One region of the Marinobacter sp. MIT930201 genome, then DNA from elsewhere that is predicted to be linked to it. Evidence: predicted binding sites of a transcription regulator. Region 1 holds the regulator's gene; the other holds the start of a gene.
What was found. Region 1 encodes sigma-54, which starts transcription at its own class of promoters, with help from an activator protein. Its sites were predicted from a motif close to ANTGGCATNNANNTTGCTNT; they were not measured.
Positions count from the first base shown of each region.

Region 1 (7,936 bases):
ACAGCGCGATCGTGGATCCCTGGGGCCGAATACTGTCCGAGATCGATGAAGGGCCGGGTGTCGTCGTTGGCGAGCTTGATCGCGAAACACTCAAGGACATCCGCACGCGGATGCCCGTCTGGGAGCACCGAAGACTTTAGTTTCCGGTGGCTTCCGCGTCGTCGATGCACTCCCTGAGGTAGCGAAACAGCTTTCGTGGCTGGCCGGTATTCTTTTCTTTCTGTACGTCCCGGCGAGCGTTGCGCGCGAGGTTGCGCAAATGCTGTATATCCGCCGTTGCGCAGTAGTTCAGGAATTCGCCGACGGCCGGGTCGCCTTCCTCAATCATCCGGTCACGCCAACGTTCAGCAAGGTGATGTCGGCGGGTGTGCTCTTCGCTCCCGGCATCGAAGGCGTCGATGGCTCGAGTCAGCCCTTCCGGGTCGTCTTCCTGGCGGATAATCTTGCCGATGTACTGCAGGTGGCGGCGACGGGCTTCGTTCTGGCGAATGCGACGGGATTCCTCGATGGCCGCCCGCAGGGTGTCGCTGATGGGCAGGGTATTGAGCTGATCGTTACTCAGATCCAGCATGCGCCTGCCAAGATCCTGCAACTGGTGCATTTCACGCTTGAGTTGGGATTTGCTCGGGCCGAGGTATTCCGGGGCGTCGTCTTGGGAGTCGTTCATTTTAAGTCCGTGTTGTCGGATACAGGTTATCCGTAGAATATCGTCGCCAGACCAAGGAAGGCCATAAAGCCGACCACATCCGTGACCGTTGTCAGTATAACGCTACCGGCCAGTGCCGGATCAATGTTGCGGGACTTCAGGAACAGAGGCAGCACGGTACCCACGAGGGCCGCAGCGATCAGGTTGATAATCAGCGCGGCGGCGATAATGGCGCCAATCATGATGTCGCTGAACCAGAGGGTTGCCGCTGATGCAACCACCACCGCCCACAGCAATCCGTTCAGGGCACCCGCAATAAATTCGCGGTTTAGCAGCCAACCCACGTTAGCGCCACTGATCTGTCCCACGGCCATGCCGCGGATGACCAGGGTCAGGGTCTGACTGCCGGCGATGCCGCCCATGGATGCCACGATGGGCATCAATACCGCCAGGGCCACAACCTTCTCGATGGTCGCCTCAAACAGCCCGATCACGGCCGAAGCGGTAAAGGCTGTGAGCAGGTTGATGCCCAGCCACACGGCCCTGCGCCGGGTGGTCTTCAGAATCGGCGCGAAGGTGTCTTCGTCTTCATCAAGGCCGGCCATGCTCATCAGGGAGTGGTCTGCGTCTTCGCGAATAACGTCAACCACGTCATCGATGGTGATTCGGCCCAGGAGTCGGCCTTCCTCACTGACCACGGGTGCTGAGATCAGGTCGTAACGTTCGAACAGGGTTGCCACCTTGGTGTCGGACAGCGTAACCGGTATCGGTTCGATGTCCGTGTCCATCACTTCCCGCACGGTTGCCGCCGGGTTGGATACGAGCATTTTGGTGATGGGCAACATGCCGATGAACTCGTCGCGCCGGCTGACCACGATAAGACTATCCGTCATCGGCGGCAGGTTGCGATGACGGCGCAGGTAGCGCAAAACCACGTCGATACTGATGTCCGGGCGCACCGTAATGGTGTCCGTGTTCATCAGGCCGCCGGCGGTATCTTCCGGGTAGGAGAGGACTTCCTCGACGCGTTGACGGTCCTGCTCGTCCATGGTGTCCAGGACTTCCTGGATGACCGTGTCGGGCAACTGCTGCAGTAAGTCGGCCAGATCGTCCGACTCGAAATCCTCGATGATGTCAGCGAGTTCCTGAGCGTTCAGCTGGCTCAGGAAGTAACCTCGGATATCGTCGTTCAGATACTGGAGAACTTCGCCTTCAAGCTGCTTGTCGACCAGGTTCCAGAGCAGGGCACGCTGGCGCGGTGGCGATGATTCCAGCAGGTGGGCGATGTCACTGGGGCTCAGGCCACCATTCAGGATGCGGGCAACCTGTTTCAGGGCGCCACTGTCCAGCGCTTCGCTCAGGGAGCGAAGGCGTTGGCGCGCTTGGCTTTTCTCCAGAATATCGGTCATGGATCACCCACGGTCAGAAAACCCTCGTATTATAGCGAAGTTAGGCAACATAGGTGAGGAAGAGTTGTAGGTGAATGCCGTAGACGGGCAAGGATGTCCAGTGTGGAGGTGGTTATTCGCCTTCCCCGAAGTAGTCGTTGATCAGCGTAACCAGCGCATCGACAGCTTCGGACTCATCCGGACCGTCTACAATCAGCTCTACCTCTGATCCCTGGCTGGCGGCGAGCATCATGACTGGCATGATGCTTTTGGCGTCCACCTGTCGCCCTTTGCGACTGATCTGAATGCTGCTGTCGAATTCAGATGCCTTGCCCACCAGTTTGGCTGCGGCCCGGGCATGGAGCCCAAGTTTGTTGATGATGGTAATGGGGCGGCGGATCATAGGCGGTTCAGCTTTCCCTGCTTTGCAGGTGGGGCAGTTCGGTGTGGCGAACCTGCACATTGCTGTATTTGCCCGAGAAATAGCGGCCGAGCTGATCGCAGATATAAACCGAGCGATGCTGGCCACCGGTGCAGCCGATGGATATGGTCATATAGCTGCGGTTGCTGTCTGAGAACGAGGGTAGCCAGTTTTCCAGGAATTGGGTCAGGTCCTCGACCATCTTACGGCTCAACGGCTCCTTTTCCAGGAAATCGATAACCGGCTGGTCGGTGCCCACAAACTGCCGAAGGCTGGTGTCCCAATAGGGATTGGGCAGGCAGCGCACATCGAACACATAGTCCGAATCCAACGGTACACCGTGCTTGAACCCGAACGACTGGAACAGCAGCGCCAGTTCCTGGTGACGCCTGCCCGCAACCCGCTGCTTCACCATATCCCGGAGCTCATACATGGACAGCCCCGTGGTGTCGATGTAGAGGTCTGCCAGCTTGGAGAGCGGCTCCAGAAGCTTCTTTTCGTTACCGATGGCCTCCCTCAGGGAGGTCTTGTCATCACTCAGTGGATGCTTTCGGCGCGTGGCATGGAAGCGCTGCAGAAGAGACTGTTCATCGGCGTCGAGATAGATGATCTCGATGGTTACGCCAGTATCCTGAAGGCTGCGGTAGATATCCTCGAAGTTGCTCAATTCTCCGGAAAGGTTACGGGCATCGATGCTGACCGCCATCTTTCCCAGCCGGCTGGGAGAGTTCTGGTTGGTGGCTTCCTGCGTGAGGGGGAACAGGAGGCCAATGGGCAGGTTGTCAATGCAGTAAAAGCCCAGGTCTTCCAGAACATGTAACGCGGTACTTTTCCCGGAACCTGATCGGCCGCTGACGATGATCAGTTTCATAGCCCGTTCACCTTGGATGTGGAGTGGTTCAGCCTGTCTCGGCTGTCATCCGGCGATAGAGAGAGCCTGCATCAGTGCACTGACGCAGCTGGTCGCAGAATGCACGCTCGTTGAACTTTTCGGCAAGCTGGCTCAAAAGCTCAAGATGCTCGCTGGTGGCTTCCTTGGGGACAATCAAGGTGAAGACGAGGTCCACCGGCTGATTGTCGATAGCATCGAACGCAACGCCTTCTTCCAGGGTCAGCAATACGCCGACCACGTGATCCAGCCCTTCCAGCCTGCAATGGGGGATCGCGATGCCCTGTCCGATGCCTGTGCTCCCCAGTCGCTCCCGCGCGACCAGGTTGGTGAATATCTGGGTGTCGCTGAGCAAAGAGTCGTGCTGCTGGATCTGCTCGGCAATGGTTTCCATAACCCGCTTTTTGCTGGAGGCAGGCACCCGGCAAAGGGTTAGCTCCGGCGCGAGAATGTTCTCGATAGTCAGGGATGTGTCGGTCATGAATCGACTGCATTTCCGTAAAAAAAGGCTGCGGCACCTATTGCATGGTTAGCCAGTGCCGCAGCTCGATTAACTGTCATGCCGGGGCGTCGTCCTAGCGGGCGCCATTCCCGTGCATCCGGTCTACGTTCTTTTCCTTGTGCTTCAGAATCTGCCTGTCCAGCTTGTCTACCAGTCCATCAATGGCAGCGTACATATCGCTGTTTTCGGCCTTTGCGTGAATCTCACCACCTATCACGTGAAGCGTAGCTTCCGCCATCTGGCGCACTTTTTCCACCTCAAGGGTAACCTGGCAATTGCTGATATGGTCGAAGTGCCGCTCAAGCTTTTCAAATTTGCCTGATACGTAATCTTTCAGTGCGGGAGTCAGTTCTACGTGATGGCCTGAAATATTGAGTTGCATAGGCTTCTCCTGTTTTCAGCTTGCCGGCACCCGTTAGGATACCGGCTGTGTGCCACAGCGTTATGCTGCAGGCGGTATACTTTCAGGAAAGGGCTCTCCCCGTGAGGCCGGGAACAGACGCTTCCTACACCAATCGCTTTCGCTCGTTGGACGGAGGAATGTGCATTGCCTCGCGATACTTGGCCACGGTTCGTCTAGCCACCTTTATACCCTGGTCTCCTAGCATGGCTGCAATTTTGCTATCGCTCAATGGCTTTTTCGGAGTTTCCGTTGCAATCAGCTTCTTGATCATCGCGCGGATTGCCGTGGATGAGCACTCTCCACCTTCGTCGGTACTGACATGGCTCGAGAAAAAATACTTAAGTTCAAATATGCCCCGCGGTGTGTGCATGTATTTCTGGGTGGTGACCCTTGAAATGGTCGACTCGTGCATTTCCACCGCCTGGGCAATATCCGAGAGAATCAATGGTTTCATGGCTTCCTCGCCATGGTCCAGAAACCCCTGCTGGTGCTCGACAATGCGCGTGGCCACCTTGAGCAGGGTTTCGTTGCGGCTCTGCAGGCTCTTGATGAACCACTTTGCCTCCTGCAACTGGTCCCGCAGGTAGGTGTTGTCGGCGCTGCTGTCCGCACGCTTTATAAGAGAAGCATAGCTTGCATTCACACGAATGCGTGGTGCAATTTCAGGATTCAGTTCCACGCGCCAGCGCTCATTGTGCTTGCGCACGATCACATCCGGGATGACATAGTCCGGCTCGGCCTGGTCCAGGGTGTCGCCGGGGCGGGGGTTCAAACCGGTAATAAGTGCCAGGACATCCCGTAGCTGTTCTTCTTTCAGGCGGCTGCGGCGCAACAGCTGGGCGTAATCGCGGTTACCCAGCAGGTTTATGTAGTGGGTAATCACCAGTCGCGCCTGAGCCAGCCAGGGTGTTTCCGGGGGCAGTTGGTTCAGCTGGATCAGCAGGCATTCCTGCAGATCACGGGCGAACACGCCGGGTGGATCGAAGTGCTGCAGGCGATGAAGAACGGCTTCCACTTCGTCCAGTTCCAGCGGGTCTTCGTCGGATTCGTCCACCATGCCTGAATGAATTTCTTCAAGCGGAGAGGTCAGGTAGCCGTGGTTATCAACCGCATCCATCAGGGCATGGGCGATGGCCTGATCCCGCTCGCTCATGGGCGTCAGGTTCAGTTGCCATTCCAGGTGGTCCTGGAGCGTTTCGGTGGGGGAGTTACGGGTTTCGAAGTCGTGGTCGTTTTCGTCGTCGTTACGGGCTGCTGACGCGGGGGCTGACTGGTAAATGTCATCCCAGGCGGTGTCGACGGGAAGATCATCGGGAATGGTGTCGGGACTGTCCGTTTCTGATGACCAGTCAGGTCCATTTTCGGATTCGTCCCACTCGGTAGCAGTGTCTGAAGCGGTGTTGGATTCCTCGGTTGACGCTGTTTCAGACGACTCGTTGTCACTGTCCGTTGATTCCGGATTCTGGTTGTCGTCGTCTTCCGAGGTTTCCAGCATTGGGTTGGATTCCAGTGCCTGCTGGATTTCCTGCTGGAGGTCCAGGGTGGAGAGCTGCAGAAGCCTGATAGCCTGTTGCAGCTGGGGCGTCATGGTCAGGCTTTGACCCAGCTTTAACTGTAGTGAGGCTTTCATAACCATGGTTCAGGATCCGTCACTCGGTCTCTCTCTTCCGTCACTCAGGCTCTCTCTTTACGTCATCAGGGCGCTTTCTGGAGCCGGGGTTGCACAAAAACTCTTTGTATGCTGGCTACTTGCCGCACCAAGCAAGTTCTTTGCCGAGTCTACTACAGGCGAAACTCGTTGCCTAGATACACTTCCTTGACCTGCTGGTTGGCCAGTATATCGTCCGAATTACCAGAGGCAATGATGTGGCCGCCGCTGACAATGTACGCATTCTCGCAGATGTCGAGGGTTTCCCGCACGTTGTGGTCGGTGATCAGTACGCCGATACCCTTGTCCCGCAAGTGTCGGATAATCTGCTTGATGTCGCTCACGGAGATCGGGTCGACACCGGCGAAGGGCTCGTCCAGCAGGATGAACGCCGGTTCCATCGCCAGCGCCCGGGCAATTTCCACCCGCCGTCGCTCACCGCCTGACAGGGCCATGCCGACACTATCGCGGATGTGGGTAATGTGAAACTCTTCAAGCAGTTCCTCTAACTTGGCCTCCCGGTCAGCGCGTTTGAGTTCGCGGCGGGTTTCCAGGATCGCCAGTATGTTGTCGCGCACGGTGAGCTTGCGAAACACGGATGCTTCCTGGGGCAGGTACCCGATTCCCTTGCGGGCACGGCCGTGCATGGGCAGGGGCGTGATGTCCTGATTGTCGATGGTGATGCGACCGTTGTCGGCGGAAACCAGGCCAACAATCATGTAGAAACACGTCGTTTTGCCCGCGCCGTTGGGGCCGAGCAAGCCGACGATCTCGCCACTGCGAATTTCCAGGGAAACGTCGATGACGACCTTCTTCTGTTTGTAGCTTTTTGCGAGGTTACTGGCCCTGAGAACTGCCATCGGTATCCTGTCCGTTAGGGTTGTTATCTGGATTGTTGCCGGAGTTGCCGCGTGGCTGGATGACCATTTCGACGCGACCGCTGCCATCGCCCTGGTCAGCAGAGCCCTCTGCGGTCACCACGCGTTCGGCGCTGTCGTAATGAATGACGTCGCCCCGGAACAGGTTGCCGCCCTGTTCGATCACAGCTTCGCGCCGAAAGGTAACCCGGTTGTCGGAGGCGGACCAGGTGATTGTAAGTGCGCGGGCGTCGGTTTCGCCCTGGCCTTCCATGGCAGGCTGGCGGTAGCGTGCCGGGGTACCGGTGGCTTCAATGCGGCTGACGCCATTCTCATCCCGGTGGAGTACAACCTTGTCCGCCATAAGGTTGGCATCGCCCTGGCTCATTTCAACCGAGCCGGTATAGGTTGCAATGCCCTGGCCTTCGTCGAGCCGAGCATTGTCGGCATTGACCCTGATGGGTTGGTCAGACTCAAGATCAAAGGCCGCGGCGAACGGCATGCCCACGGTCAATGTCAGCGCCAGGACAATCGCTGAGACTGCCGTGCGCGATGCCACCGGTTGGTGCCTATTGCGGTGAGGGTTGGGCATGAATTTACTTGCCGGTCTCATAGCGTCCTTCCACGTCAGAGTCGAGTTCGAGGATTCGGTCATCAATCCAGGCCTTCATGCCGGTGGCGCGGGTCAGGCTGAACGAGTCGGTCAGTTCCACCGGGGCGTCTGTGTAAACAGTACGCTCTGTGTTATCCAGTGTCAGCGTTGACGTGGTCAATGTCAGGGGGCGCCCGCCTTGGGGTTGCTGGGACACCCGAACATCCCCCGTCAAGTAAACCAGGTCGTCAGCTTCCATGAATTGGCCTTTGTTGGCCTGGACTTGCCAGGGTGCGTTGCCGGGTTCGCCGTAGAGCGTCGCATTCGGCGATTCCATAATGGTTTCGTTGCGGGCCTCGAATTGCTCGATACGTGGGCTTTCGAAGTGTGCGGTAAGCCGCCCGGTCTCGTCGAAAGACAGATAGCGACCATTGACCACGAAACCGTCTGGTTCCGATTCGCCTCTCAGCGCGGCGGCATCCACCGGCTCTGATGACTCGTCACTTTGCCAGAGCAGGAAAAACAGTGCCACTATCGTGACAGCCAGCCCCAGAGTTCGTACCCAGGGCCGGGTAAAGAGGGCTTCAGCG
Region 1 covers NZ_CP138916.1:3,542,642-3,550,577, forward strand. The annotation lists gene SIC19_RS16125 (carbon-nitrogen hydrolase family protein) at 1-140, shown strand, start outside; gene yjgA (ribosome biogenesis factor YjgA) at 137-667, opposite strand; gene mgtE (magnesium transporter) at 694-2,055, opposite strand; gene SIC19_RS16140 (HPr family phosphocarrier protein) at 2,168-2,437, opposite strand; gene rapZ (RNase adapter RapZ) at 2,445-3,326, opposite strand; gene ptsN (PTS IIA-like nitrogen regulatory protein PtsN) at 3,355-3,825, opposite strand; gene hpf (ribosome hibernation promoting factor) at 3,920-4,228, opposite strand; gene SIC19_RS16160 (RNA polymerase factor sigma-54) at 4,353-5,879, opposite strand; gene lptB (LPS export ABC transporter ATP-binding protein) at 6,032-6,757, opposite strand; gene lptA (lipopolysaccharide transport periplasmic protein LptA) at 6,735-7,256, opposite strand; gene lptC (LPS export ABC transporter periplasmic protein LptC) at 7,351-7,936, opposite strand, start outside.

Region 2 (7,936 bases), 1.0 Mb from region 1:
AATACCGCCGCCCATGAACAGGCTGCCGATAACGATCTGCAGCGGGCCCGCGCGGTCCTTGCCGATGATATGCAGGGCCAGTCCCGAAGCACCCACAGCGGCAACCCAGGAAATCAGGGTAATGGTGAGGTCGTAGCTCATTTCCATCGGCATCACATAGGCCTGCATGCCTACGAAATGCATGACCCAGACCCCGGTTCCCATCGTCAGAGCCCCGAGCGCCAGCCATAGCCTGGCTTTTGCCTGTTCGAGCGTAGCAAGCTGTGCGCCGAAGTAGAGCGCGCTGTACGATGCCAGTACCGCAACCACAAAGGAGGCGGCCACCAGGGTGTAATCGTAATATCCCGTCATTCTGAAACCCGTTTTTCTGGATGAACACTGTTCACGACCGGTTTCGCCAATGGCCAAACTGCCGTGAAATGAGAAATTCATCAGAGATACGGGGCTCTTGCGCTACCGTTTCATCGACAATGTGAATTTTCGTGAAATGTCTAACGGGGACAGCAAATTACCACTGCTCCCGGTCCTCCGCACTTTCCTCAGCTTCTACCTCGGCCTTGCGTTCCTGGATCTTTTTCATCTTTTCGTCAGAGATCTTCATACTGTTGGCGCTGTCCCGCAGCACGAAGAGGCTGCCGACCACCAGGGCCAGCGCGACTATGACAAAAACCCATCCGATAAGTGGCATGGCTTGGCTCCTTCATTGAACCCATTTACCTTATAGTGGACCACACGCCTTCAACCCGACAACCGGATTCCGGAAATTACGATGTCCTTCTCCAGAATTTACAATCAGGCAGCCGCCCGCAAAGGCGGCGAAGTCGAGCTACGCGCCATATTGCCCCGGGTTGCGGCGCCCGGTGAGCTTGAAGCCATGGGTGACGACCGCTACCTGTCCGAGGTCACACGCTGCGTCTTCAAGGCCGGTTTCGTGTGGCGAGTGATCGAGAACAAGTGGCCGGGATTTGAAGATGCCTTCAAGGGGTTCGTGCCGCTGTACTGGCAGCAGGTTCCGCCAGAAGTGCTGGAGGATCTGGCACAGGATGAACGCATTGTGCGCAACATGCAGAAAATTCGCACGGTGCCGGACAACGCCCGGATGATTGTGGATGGCGCCCGTGAGCACGGTGGCTTTGGAGCCTTCCTGAGCCAGTGGCCTTCGCACGATCAGGTCGGCTTGCTGATGTGGTTCAAACGCCACGGTGCCCGCCTCGGCGGCAACACCGCCCAATATTTCCTGCGTCGGGTAGGCTGGGATGGGTTTATCCTGTCGTCGGATGTGGCCGCCGGGTTGCATCGGGAGGAACGGCTGGATGCCAGCCCCGGCAGCAAAAAGGCCTTGATGCAGGCACAGCAGGCCTTCAACGACTGGCATAAGGAAACTGGCCTGCCCTACAGCCACCTGTCGCGAATTCTGTCTTACTCAGTGGGAGATTAGATGCGTTCCGCCCTGTTAATGCTCGCCCTTTGGTTGATGACCTCCACGCTTTCTCTGGTCCACGCCAACCCGTTGCTTGAGGCGGTGAAAACCGTGGAACAGCGCCTGGACGCACGCGTGGGCATCGCCCTCTATGATTCCGGGACTGGAGAATCCTGGGACTATCACGGCGATGACCGTTTCCCCATCACAAGCACCTTCAAAACCCTGGCCTGTGCGGCGTTGCTGGCAAAGGTGGATAACGGCACTGTTGATCTGGATCGGCGAGTGATCTTCAGCAAGGACGATCTGGTGACCTATTCACCGGTCACTGAGACACGTGTAGGGGAAGAGGCAGGTATGAGTTTGCGGGAGCTGTGTGAAGCGACCATGGCCACCAGCGACAACACCGCCGCCAATCTGGTACTGGGGGCCATTGATGGCCCCGACGGCGTTACCGCGTATGCACGCGATCTGGGCGATACCGTTACGCGGCTGGACCGGACGGAAACCTCACTCAATGAGGCCACGCCGGGCGACCTGCGAGATACCACAAGTCCCAAGGCGATGGTCGCGAACCTCCGCAAATTGGTACTTGGTGAGGCGCTATCCAAAGGTTCCCGGGATACTCTGGTTACCTGGCTCAAAGGCAACCGTGTCAGTGACAACTTGCTCCGGGCAGCGATACCACCGGACTGGACAATCGGAGACCGCTCTGGAGCCGGCGGCCACGGCTCCCGTTCAATCACTGCCGTGCTATGGCCACCCCATCGCCCGCCTCTGGTGATCGCGATCTATATAACGCAAACCGGTGCGTCTTTTGATGAACGTAATGGCGCTATCAGAGACCTCGGGGGCGCTATTGTGAAGCACTTCTGATCGCCAGCAACAGCTGCCGGCCTGTCAGAATTCTTTACACACTGCCTTCAAGGTTGCGCTCAAAAATCATCGTGGCATCTGAATTCAAGGAGAATTTTTGACAGTGGCCCACATGTTGCCTTTATCAGTGCAGATCAACACTGATGACCATTAAGGAAAGGCCACATGAGCATTATCAACCGTATCGCCACACTGGGCATCCTTGCCGCAGGCCTCGCATTCGCCGCTCCGGCAACCGCTAACCTGATCGAGAATGGCAGCTTCGAAAACCCCAACGTGACTACGGGCACCTGGCAGTTTTTTACATCTGACCAGGTCGCTGGCTGGACCGGCAGCAACATTGAAATCTGGGAGAGTGGCTTCAACAGCGTGAACGCTTATGACGGCAGCCAGTTTGCCGAGCTGAATGCCCACCCGGACATGGATGGCCCATTTGGCATCTACCAGACCATTGATACCACCATTGGCCAGCGTTATGACCTGAGCTTTGCTTACCGCGCTCGCCAGAACAACTCTGAAAGCTTCATGTTGTCCCTGATTTCCAATGGAAACAGTGCCGATTCGCTGCTGAATGATCATGTAACGAGTGGTTGGAGCATCTTCTCAGGAAGCTTCATTGCCAGCGCTCTGGAAACCACCATCAAGTTCACTTCCGTGAGCCCGGATGGCACCGTCGGCAACTTCCTCGACGACGTAAGAGTAACCGCACAGGTCCCTGAACCGGGCACGCTGGCGCTGATGGGGCTAGGTCTGCTCGGCCTGGGCTTTCGCCGTCGCCGCTAGTCGCTGGCTAAAAAAACGCTCGACCTCTAAAAGGGCCCCGTAATGATGATTGCGGGGCCCTTTTTGCCATCATCGCCTGCCAATGGCAGGATAAGCGCTTTCCGTTGTCATGCTGAAGGGCGCTATGAATCCCACCATTGAGCTTCTTAAATCACACCGTTCAATCCGCAAGTTCCAGAACCGCAGGATTCCCCGCGAGCTGTTCGAGGAACTGATCCGGGCTGGCCAGAGCGCCGCTACGTCCAGTCATGTGCAGGCTTACTCCATTATCCATGTGGTCGATCCGAACAACCGAGAGGCCCTTGCGGAGTTGAGTGGCGGCCAACGCTATGTGGCGGAAAGTTCAGATTTTCTGGTGTTCTGCGCAGACATGAAACGGGCCACGGATGCCGCGGAACGCGCAGGTGCCGAGGTAGTCCGCGGGATGACCGAGCAGTTGCTGGTGGCCAGCATCGATACTGCCCTGGTGGCCCAGAACGTTGCCACCGCAGCAGAATCGGCGGGGCTGGGCCTGTGTTATATCGGGGGCATACGTAACAACCCAGCGGAGGTGAGCGAGCTACTACGTCTGCCGGAGCATGTATATCCGGTGTTCGGTATGTGCCTGGGGTATCCGGACCAGGCACCCGAGGTGAAACCGAGACTGCCACTGGCGTCCATCCTCAAAGAGGATTATTACCAAAGCGAACGCGATCCGGAACTGGTGGCGGAATTCGACACCACCATGAACACCTATTACCAGGCCCGCACCGGGGGCACCAAGGACACCAACTGGTCGCAACAGCTGAAACCACTGTTTACATCCAAGTTGCGCCCCCACATGCGGGATTTCCTGCGCGGCAAGGGCTTCGAGATGAAGTAATCAGGATCGCCGGGAGACTTACCCCGGCGCACCTACCAGCGAGCGGTAGACATCCACCATCGCCAGGGTGACCGCTGTGCGGCTACGCACGGCCGCATCCCGGGTGGCGGTGAACTCCTGTTCCGCCGTCAGCACCTCGAAATAGCCGATAAACCCTTCTTCATAGCGAGCCCGGGCCAGTTCCACGGCGTGCTCGGCATTATTCATCGCCTGTTCCAGCCGCTCTTCCCGCTGTTGCGCTCGCTGATAACGCACCAGCCGCGTTTCTGCCTCTTCCAGGGCCTCCAGCACCGTTTGCTGGTAGCTGGCCAATGCCGCACGGCTATCGGCTCCTGCCGCCTCGATACGGGATTTGACCCGGTCGTGGTCCAGGAAAGTCCAGTCAATGCCCAGGGCAACGCGTCGGGTTTCCGCCGGACCGGTGAACAGATCGCTGGTGTCGCCGGCAACGGAACCGATTAGCCCGCTCAGGGTAAAGCGAGGGAACAAGTCAGCGGTGGCCACCCCAATGCGGGCGGTGGAGGCCGCCAGGCGTCGCTCAGCAGCGGCGATATCCGGGCGGCGGCGCAGAACTTCCCCCGGGCTATCCACGGGAATCGTCGGCAGGGTTTCCGGCAGCGCTCCACGAGGTGACAGCGTATCGACAAGCGCCATCGGCGGCTGGCCCGTCAGCACGGAAATGCGGTGCATGGCCCCTCGTATCCCCGCCTGCAGGGTGGGCAATTCGGCCCGGGTCCGTTCCAGTTGGGCACGGGCACGGACCTGATCAAACTCGGTACCACGCCCGGCCTTTACCCGGGCTTCCACGATGTCCAGTGACTGCTGCTGCAAAGCCACACTCTGCAGGGCAACCTGATACTGCTGCTGAAGGCCTCGCAGCTCAAAATAGCTGCTGGCCAACTGGCCCGCGATGGCTACCTGAACGGCACCGAGATCGGCACCGGCTGCCTCCAGTTCCGCCCTTTGGGCCTCCGTCGCACGGCGAAGGCGCCCGAACAGATCCAGCTCCCAACTGGCGGCAACGCCAGCCTGGTAACGCTGCACCCGTTCTGGCCCGGCACCGGGGGGAGATTGCTCAATATCCGCAAGATACTGTTCGGCGCCAGAGGCGCTGGCCGTGACGCTGGGCCATTGATCCCGCTCGGCGCCATACAGCAGGGCGGCCGCGCGCTCATAGCGAGCGACGGCGCCTTCCAGACTGAGGTTGGCGGCCAGGGCATCATCAATCAGGCGTGCCAGCAAAGGATCATCAAATCCCTGCCAGAAACGCTGCTGATCGGTTCCACCGGCAACCATGGTTCGCCCTTCCGAAAACGCATTCGGTTCCGGCGTCGTCGGGGCCTGGTAATCTGGGCCCACGGCGCATCCTGTTAACAGGGCCAGAGCCCCCGTCATGGTGATGACTTTAAGCATGGCTACCTCCTGGCAATGCGTCTTCGCTATCGCCGTCATCGGAAGACAGTGTGGATGTATGATGGCTCTTCAGCGGGTGGCTTCCAGAAAGCTTGCGCAGCGCCACGTAGAACACCGGAGTCAGGAACAGGCCAAACAGGGTGACCCCGATCATGCCGGCAAATACGGCCGTGCCCAGAGCCTCACGCACCTCGGCGCCCGCGCCGGTGGCCAGCACCAGGGGCACAACCGCAGCGGTAAAGGTGATGGAGGTCATGATGATGGGCCGCAGCCGCAACCGGCAGGCTTCCAGCGCCGCCTCCACAATGCTCCGCCCCTGAAGCTCCAGTTCGCGGGCAAATTCCACGATCAGGATGGCGTTCTTGCAGGCCAGGCCAATCAACACCACCAGACCCACCTGGACAAAGATATTGTTGTCCCCGTCGCTAAACCACACGCCGATCAATGCCGAGAGCATGCACATGGGCACGATGAGGATCACCGCCAACGGCAGGGTCCAGCTCTCATAAAGCGCTGCCAAAACCAGGAACACCAGCAGGATGGCAAGCGGGAACACCACCAGCGCGGCATTACCCTGGGTGGCCTGCTGATAGCTCAGGTCGGTCCATTCAAACGCCATTCCGGCTGGCAGCACCTGGTCCGCCAGCGCTGTCAGCGTATCCATGGCCTGGGCCGATGACAGCACCCTTGGGTCCGCCTCCCCGGCGATATCCGCTGCGGGGTAGCCGTTATAACGCAATACCGGGTCCGGTCCGAAGCTCTGGCGAATGTTCACCATCGAGCCGATCGGCACCATCTCGCCCTGGTCGTTACGGGTGCGCAGGCGGGCAATGTCCTCCACGCTGTCGCGGTAGGGGGCGTCTGCCTGGGCGATGACCTGCCAGGTACGGCCAAACCGGTTGAAGTCGTTGACATAGGTGGACCCCAGGTAGGTCTGCAGGGTGTCGAACACTTCAGTCAGGGGCACGCCCTGGGCCTTGGCCTTGAGCCGGTCCACTTCCGCATCCAGTTGCGGCACATTGGCCTGGTAACTGGTGATGGGATACCCCATGCCCGGTGTCTGGCTGATGGCCCCCTGGAACTGGTTCACCGCGTTCTGCAGGGCCCCGTAACCGAGATTCCCACGGTCCTCGATGAACAACTGATAGCCGGAGCCATTACCCAAGCCCAGGATCGGCGGTGGCATGAAGGAGAAGGCAAAGCCTTCTTTCAGCCCACTGATTCTCTGGTTGATCTGGGCGTTGATCTCCCCGGCACTGAGGCTGCGCTCGTCAAACGGTTTCAGGGGAAAGAACACCACACCGGTGTTGGAGGTGTTGGTGAACTGCAGTGCGTTCAGGCCGGGAAATGCCACGGCGTTGGCCACACCTTCGGTTTCCATGGCGATGTCGGTGACTTTCTGTAGCAATTGATCGGTACGCTCCAGGGAGGCCCCTTCCGGCAGTTTCACGCCCGCCATCAGATAGAGCTTGTCCTGGATGGGGATGAAGCCCGGCGGCACCGCCTTGAACATCAGCCCGGTACCCGTCAGCAACAGCGCGTATACCACAAACACCGCACCGCGCCGGCGCAGGGAGCTGGACACGCCACCCTGATACTTCTCGGCGCTGGCGTTGAAGAAGCGGTTAAAGGGCCGGAACAGCCAACCAAACAACGCGTCGATCACACGCTGCAGCCGATCCTTGGGGGCGCTGTGAGGTTTCAGCAGCATCGCCGCCAGCGCCGGCGACAGGGTCAGCGAATTGATGGTGGAAATTACCGTGGAAATGGCAATGGTCACCGCAAACTGCCGGTAGAACTGGCCGGTAACCCCGGAGAGGAACGCCATGGGAATGAACACGGCGCACAGCACCAGACCGATCGCAATGATAGGGCCAGAGACCTCCTTCATGGCCTGATGAGCCGCCGCCAGCGGTTTCAGGCCTTCCTCGATGTTACGCTCGACGTTCTCCACCACCACGATGGCGTCGTCCACCACGATACCGATCGCGAGCACCAGGCCGAACAGCGTCAGGGTATTGATGGAGTAGCCCAACAGGTACAGCGCGCCGAAGGTGCCAATGACCGACACTGGTACCGCCAGCAACGGGATAATCGACGCCCGCCACGTCTGCAGGAACAGCGTGACCACCAGTACCACCAGCAACACCGCCTCCAGAAGGGTGGCAATGACCGCCTTGATGGAATCGCTGACGAAGATCGTAGTATCGTAAACCGCCTCATACTCCACCCCTTGCGGGAAGCGGGCAGACAGTTCATCCATAGTGGCGATCACTTCGTCGCGGATCTCCAGGGCGTTGGCGCCCGGCGCCTGGAAAACACCCAGGGCCACCGCATCCTTGCCATCCAGTTGCGAGCGCAGGGTGTAGTCACCGGCCCCCATTTCCAACCGGGCCACGTCTTCCAGGCGCAGAATCTCGCCGTTGTCACCGCGCTTGAGCACGATGTCACCAAACTCTTCCACGGTTTCAAGTCGGCCACGGGCGTTGATCAGTGTCAGGAAGTCGCTGTCCGGCACCGGTTCCGCGCCAATCTGGCCGGCAGACACCTGTACGTTCTGCTCACGCATGGCGCGGACGACA
Region 2 covers NZ_CP138916.1:2,499,716-2,507,651, reverse strand. The annotation lists gene SIC19_RS11415 (MHYT domain-containing protein) at 1-351, opposite strand, end outside; gene SIC19_RS11410 (DUF2897 family protein) at 509-688, opposite strand; gene SIC19_RS11405 (DNA-3-methyladenine glycosylase I) at 770-1,438, shown strand; gene bla (class A beta-lactamase) at 1,439-2,296, shown strand; gene SIC19_RS11395 (PEP-CTERM sorting domain-containing protein) at 2,462-3,079, shown strand; gene nfsA (oxygen-insensitive NADPH nitroreductase) at 3,204-3,941, shown strand; gene SIC19_RS11385 (efflux transporter outer membrane subunit) at 3,960-5,354, opposite strand; gene SIC19_RS11380 (efflux RND transporter permease subunit) at 5,347-7,936, opposite strand, start outside.
Region 2: the regulator sigma-54 is predicted to act here: its motif matches at 2,399-2,418, upstream of SIC19_RS11395 (PEP-CTERM sorting domain-containing protein).